Regions from separate parts of the Streptococcus sp. 27098_8_113 genome, predicted to be linked through region 2. Evidence: predicted binding sites of a transcription regulator. Region 2 holds the regulator's gene; the other holds the start of a gene.
What was found. Region 2 encodes HrcA, which represses chaperone genes, less so after heat shock. Its sites were predicted from a motif close to TTAGCACTCNNNNNNNNNGAGTGCTAA; they were not measured.

Region 1 (3,414 bases), on a different contig from region 2:
ACGATTCCTTCTTCTACTGCGGCACGAGTCGCATTAAGGGCATCTTCAATGCGGAGTTTCATTTCTTTAAGTTCGGTTTCGGTTGCAGCACCGACCTTAATCACCGCCACACCACCGGACAATTTAGCCAGACGTTCTTGCAGTTTTTCTTTATCAAACTCAGAAGTTGTGCTTTCGATTTGAGATTTGATAACGGCCACACGATTGGCAATAGCTTCTGGATTGCCAGAGCCTTCCACAATTACAGTGCTATCCTTGTCAACAGTGACTTTAGAAGCTTGTCCGAGCGCTTCAATAGTCGCATCTTTGAGCTCCAGACCAAGATCTTCTGTAATCACTGTACCACCAGTCAAGATGGCAATATCTTCCAGCATAGCCTTACGACGGTCACCGAAACCTGGTGCTTTAACAGCCACTACATTAAAGGTACCACGAATCTTGTTAAGAACCAGTGTTGGCAGAGCTTCACCATCTACATCATCCGCAATAATCAAGAGCGGACGGTTGGTTTTCAAAATACTTTCCAACAATGGCAGAATCTCTTGAATGTTAGAAATTTTCTTATCTGTAATCAAGATATAAGGGTTGTCCAGATCAGCCACCATTTTTTCACTATCCGTCACCATGTATTGAGACAGGTAGCCACGGTCAAACTGCATTCCTTCTACGACATCCAGCTCTGTTTCCATCCCTTTGGACTCTTCGATAGTGATAACGCCATCGTTGCCAACTTTTTCCATAGCTTCAGAGATGTACTCGCCGACTTTTTCGCTACGAGAAGAAACGGCAGCAACCTGAGCAATTGCTTCCTTGTTAGAAACTGGAATCGCAGTTTCTTTCAGAGCGCTGACAGCAGTCGCAACTGCTGCTTCAATTCCGCGGCGGATACCGATTGGGTTGGCACCCGCAGTCACATTTTTGATTCCTTCACGAACGATAGCTTGGGTCAATACAGTAGCAGTCGTTGTTCCATCTCCAGCGATATCGTTGGTTTTTGAAGCAACTTCTGACACCAGCTTAGCGCCCATATTTTCGAAATGGTCTTCCAGTTCGATTTCCTTGGCAATGGTCACACCGTCATTGGTGATGAGGGGTGAACCAAAAGATTTTTCCAAAACGACATTGCGACCTTTAGGGCCCAAGGTTACTTTGACAGTATCTGCTAGAATATCCACACCACGAACCATTGCACTGCGTGCATCTGATGAAAATTTAATATCTTTTGCCATTTTTAAACCTCTTTCTTAGATTTTTACTCCACAATTGCAAGAATGCTTGCTTCTCCAACAACCAAGAATTTCTCATCCTGATCTTTGACTTCAATGCCAGCATGGCTTTCAACTAAAACCTTATCACCTGGCTTGACACTTGGTGCAACCAGCTCTCCGTTCAACGTACGGATCCCTTGGCCGACTGCGATAACTTTTGCTTCTTTTGTCGCGTCCTGTCCTGCACCAGCAATGACAAAGCCACCAACTTTCTGTTCTTTTTCTTCTACTTTTAAGACCACACGGTCACCTAATGGTTTTAACATCTTTTTCCTCCAAAGATTGAATTTTAGCACTCTATGACATCGAGTGCTAATCTATAGTTAATATTGTATCACTTGGTCAGAAATAGTCAAGAAAAAACTTTGCCGAATGACAAAGTTTTTGGGGGAAATTAATTGGAAATATTATTGAGCTAACTTCAGTTTCTCTTCAAAATCATCAATAACCTTTTGCAAATTTAGTCTACCCTTGTAGATGCCATAGCCAAAGACCAGCATGACAAGAATTCCCAAAATAGCTAAGATGACTCCTACGATGAACAGAAGCAGATTGGTTCGATGGAAGAGATAGATCAGGACAAAACCGATACTGGCAATGGTAAAGAAAAGACTAAACCAGCGTCCGAGATTTTCAATCATATGCTTCTGGTATTGAATTTCTGTTTCATAGCCTTGAATCAATTCTTGTTCTGTCATGATTTTCCCTCTTTTCTTAATATTGGAGACCTGGGTTAAAGAAGCCAGCCAGTACTCCAAGGAAGGCGATAACAACTAGAATGAGCATCACTTTGATTGGAGAAAGGTTCTTCTTGGCCATGAGCCACCAGCAAAATACGATAAAGACAGCTGTCAAGAGGCCTGGATAAACACCGTCTAATTTGTCTTGCAGGACAAGGTAAGGCTCTTTTTCACCCGGATTGGTCAATTGGAAGGCAGTTTTGATAGGTACCCAAGTTGCTGCAACAGCACCGATAACCATTCCACCGACAATCCCAACAGATTTACGGATAGCTTGCCCTTGTTCTCCTACTAGAAATTCAACGGCCTTGTCTCCCAATTCATAGCCTTTAAAGTAAGCGAAACGCATACCGAAATAAGCCAGCAGATTCCAAACTAGGATATAGAAGATAGCACCGACAGGTGAGCCTCCATTTGAAAGCCCCATTGAGATCCCCAAAATAACTGGAATCAAGGTTCCAACGATCAGAGAGTCACCAATACCGGCAACCGGCCCCATCAAGCCAGCCCGAAGTCCGTTGATGGTTTCATCATTTACTGCTTCTGCACCATTGGCACGCGCTTCTTCCAAACCAGCTGTGATCCCAACGACCAAAGTACCCAGCTGAGGTTCCGTGTTGAAGAAGGCTGTATAAGTGTGCATAGAACGCGCTTGCTCTTCTTTCGTATCGTACAATTCTTCCACGATTGGCAGCATAGAAGTCAAGTAACCAAAAGTCTGCATGTGCTCTTGAGAGAAGCAGGTCAAGTGACCATAGTACCAGTGGTGGAATGATTTGGTCAGTGTTTTTTTAGATATTTTTTTAGTTGCCATTTTAGATATCCTCCTCGTCATCATCGTCAAAATCACCTACTGCCACAGCACTAGCTTTGACATTTTTCGCCATCTGTACTTCATAGAAGAGCAGGGCAAAGATCAGTGATACAACTGCACTAGACACAAGGTTGAGGCCAAGTGAGGCAGCCAAGGTAAAGCCAACGAAGAATGGGACAAAGTCTGTCACCTTTTCAACGATTTGTTTCAAGAGAATCGCAATACCGACACATGGGAGGAGAGAACCTACTGTGAAGAGGGTTTTCATTGGTAGACCATCCATTGGGAGGGCATCTTTCAGAGCTGTAACGGCATCAGCACCGTAACGGCAAAGAATCAGTGTTGGCAAGAAAGAGAAGAGGAAGTGGGAAACCCATGGCAGATACCAGTCAACTGCATACAATTTTTTGTATTCTCCCTGTTCGACTGCTTTCCAGCCCATGTGTTGCCATACCAAGTTCATCGTTGCTGTTCCGTAGAAGAGAACGGTTCCTAGTGTACCAACCAGCACACCCATTGATTTTGCAAAGTCAGCAGCCTGCTGAGCATCTGAAATCCCTTGTGATTTGATCGCAACCATTGCCAAAGGAAT
Region 2 (3,414 bases):
CGTCGAATGTACCACCACCAAGGTCGAATACCAAGATTTTTTCTTCTTTGTCAGTCTTGTCCAAACCGTAAGCAAGAGCCGCTGCAGTTGGTTCGTTGACGATACGTTCTACTTCAAGGCCAGCGATTTTACCAGCGTCTTTAGTTGCTTGACGTTGAGCATCGTTGAAGTAAGCTGGAACTGTGATAACTGCTTTGGTTACTTTTTCACCAAGGTATTCTTCAGCGTAACCTTTCAAGTATTGAAGGATCATGGCCGAGATTTCTTGTGGAGTGTATTCTTTACCGTTTGCAGAAACTTTTTCAGAAGTTCCCATCTTAGATTTGATAGAGATCACTGTATCTGGGTTTGTGACTGCTTGACGTTTTGCAGCGTCACCAACAATGATTTCACCATTTTTGAATGACACTACAGATGGAGTTGTGCGGTTTCCTTCTGGATTTGCGATGATTTTACTTTCAGTTCCTTCAAGAACTGCAACTGCTGAGTTTGTTGTTCCTAAGTCAATACCGATAATTTTAGACATGTATTTTTCTCCTTGTTGTTTTTTCTTTTTGATACTCTTCTTAAGTGGCGGCGCCGTCAGAGCTTGACTTCGTCAATCTCTTTGACTAAACTTTGATCCTAAGGTCTCAAAGTTTGCGCAAATAGCGCCACGGCGAAGAGTATCGTCTTTTGTTCGCTTCGCTCACTATTGCAAAGCTGAACTACTTTTTTATCTTTCTTCATAGTTTATTGTCATTTCGGACAAGATTATTTAAGTTTTCTAGCCTAGTTATAGACTACCACCATGGCTGGGCGTAGGATGCGGTCATGGAGTTTGTAGCCTTTTTGGAAGACTTGTGCAATGGTATCAGCTGGATGTTCATCGTCTGCTGGGAGAGTTTGGATAGCCATATGGTAGTTATGGTCAAATGCTCCGTCCGCTGCGATTTCTTCGATGCCTTCTTCTTTAAGAGCATGAATTAGGCTTTCTTGCACCATCTCCAATCCTTTTTTGACGTCGTCTGTCAATCCTTCAACGGCAAGGGCACGCTCTAGGTTGTCCAAAGAAGGGAGAATCGCTTTTGCCAAATCTTGGCTACGATAGCGTTGCAAGAGTTGACGTTCTTCATTGGCACGACGTTGGATATTTTGCATTTCTGCATGAGCGCGAAGGTATTTATTTTCAAAGTCTTCTGCCCGCTCATTTGCAAGTTCTAGTTCTGATTTTTCAGGAGTGGTTTCATCAGCTTCTTCAGCGGTTTCTACCTTTTCTTCAGTAGCTTCTACCACTTCCTCTTCTTTTACTTCTTCGTTTTTTATTTCCTCAGACATTTTTCGCCTCCTTTTTAGGAATTTATGTAATTTCATGTTCAACTCACCTCATAATGATTGCTACTCAGATATCGGTAGAAATCTGTGAGTTTCATCGTCAAGACTCGATTGACAACATTGAGTTGGCTGACTACCTTCTGGTAATCCAGATTGACTGGACCGACCACCGCCAGCATACCAAAGCCCCGATAGGGAATCAGGAATTTGCTGGAAATCAGGGTTAGATTGGCCAGACAGTCCTCTTGACTAGCTGCGACTCGGACATTTTGCATCTGATCTTCAGCTAGACTATCACGGATTTCAAAAGCCACCTTCTGACGATCATCAAAGAACTGATAAGCCTCAAGATCCGCAAAACGTAGCAACTGGACTTTGCCAGCTACAGCTACTTTCTCCGAAAACATCTGAGCAAAAATATGCTCGAAGAGATCGAGAACATTGTCCGTCGTCGTAAAGTAACGCTGGATAATCTGCGGAATCTCCGTCCGAATCTTGTAGTGAATATCTAAGACCGTCTGTCCCAGAAAGCGCTCCTGAATCATATCCCTCAAGCGCAGTAGGTCATCCTGGAGAAAATTCCTAGGAATCATGAACTGACTGGTCAGGGTATTGGACTCATCCAGAGTAAAGACAGCTAAGGCTGCGTGCTGGCTAATAACAACGATATCAAAAGCCGTCAGCCGTTGCCGACTAGGCTCGACGTCAAGAGCTACAACCGTGCAATCACTCAACTCTGCCAAGACGTCCGCTGCCCGCTGCAGGATATCCTCCAGCTTGAAGAACTCTTGGTCGAAAGCTTTGACAACCTCGTAGAGCTCATTTTCCGCCAGCTGATCAAAGGTCAAGGAATGGCGGACAAAATACTGGAAACCAGCGACACTGGGCTTGCGGCCACTCGATGTATGAGCCTTTTCTAGTAGCCCTTCCTTTTCCAAGGCTGCCATATCATTTCGAATGGTGGCACTCGAGGACTGGATAGACTCTTGCAAGGCTTTAGAACCGACAGGCTCATGCGTCTTGGTAAAGATATCAATAATTAGATTTAAAATCTCATTTTGGCGTTCTGTTACCAAGGACCTCACCTCTCTTTAGAAAATTTCCAGCCACTGGCGAGATTTTATTTTTTATATTTAGCACTCTAATACATCGAGTGCTAAGTTATGATTCTATTATACACTCTTAAAAATGAATGTCAAGACAAAAAACCAAAAAATTAGCACTCTTTTTGCAAGAGTGCTAAAAATCAGTCTCAAGTCCTAGAAAACTTTATTAGATAGGATTCCTTTTACAATTCTTTTGATGAGCTTTAAGCTTTTTCATAGCCCAATCATAGTGGCTGGATGTGGCGCTGACAAAATAAGAACCCAAGGTCGTTCCGCCCGTCCATTTATAAACTCCCTTGGAAAACAATTCTTCATTGGTTAAGGTTGCGGCTAGGTCCAGGACAGCTTTATGTGAACTAGCCAGTAAAGAACTTGCCTCCTCAAGAGAGGTCTGCTGGTGCTTTTCCCAAAATGCGACATTCATATCACCATAAGTTCTCCAATTGTAGGGAGCTGGTAGGAAAGGCTTCTCTTCTCCCCTTTGATTGGCCTGCACCCAGTTAAGTAGCAGTTGGTGCCATTCATAAAGATGGATTAAGACATCCCTCAGATTCCGATCACGCTTCCAGTGGGCTTCTTTCTTTTTCTCATCCTTTGAAAAATCAAAGGGTCTCGCCAACTCGTCCGCTGTCATGTTCGAAATGAGCAGATTGAGTTTTTCAAAATTTTCTGTAGCAGCAACTAGCAAATCGTTTTTTGTTGTAGGTCTTGGCATGACAAATTCCTCCTATCTGACGGAATACCTTAAGATGGTTTTCAACTTTTCTTCTGGTGTCCTATTTTTGTTGCTCAAGTAAATCTCTCTGTGAACTTGGTCGCATCTTTCCAGTCCCAAGCTGCTTGCCAGCTCATCCATTTTCTCAAAAGAGGCTGGCTCACTGTCATAACTTCCTATGTGTAAGACCTGAATGGCCCGCTCCTCTGGTAATCTTTGAAAACAAATGTCGTCGTAGAAAGAATTAGGCTTTTTCTTGCGGACATTCTCAAGCGCTGC

Region 1: the regulator HrcA is predicted to act here: its motif matches at 1,558-1,584, upstream of groES (co-chaperone GroES).

What each region holds. Positions count from the first base shown of each region.
Region 1 is NZ_JAPVZU010000001.1:28,885-32,298, reverse strand. It holds gene groL (chaperonin GroEL) at 1-1,229, opposite strand, end outside; gene groES (co-chaperone GroES) at 1,253-1,534, opposite strand; gene O3644_RS00150 (hypothetical protein) at 1,676-1,966, opposite strand; gene O3644_RS00145 (PTS system mannose/fructose/sorbose family transporter subunit IID) at 1,983-2,822, opposite strand; gene O3644_RS00140 (PTS sugar transporter subunit IIC) at 2,824-3,414, opposite strand, start outside.
Region 2 is NZ_JAPVZU010000012.1:41-3,454, reverse strand. It holds gene dnaK (molecular chaperone DnaK) at 1-526, opposite strand, end outside; gene grpE (nucleotide exchange factor GrpE) at 772-1,317, opposite strand; gene hrcA (heat-inducible transcriptional repressor HrcA) at 1,356-2,390, opposite strand; gene O3644_RS07445 (ClbS/DfsB family four-helix bundle protein) at 2,587-3,135, opposite strand; partial or broken gene O3644_RS07440 (GyrI-like domain-containing protein) at 3,148-3,414, opposite strand, start outside.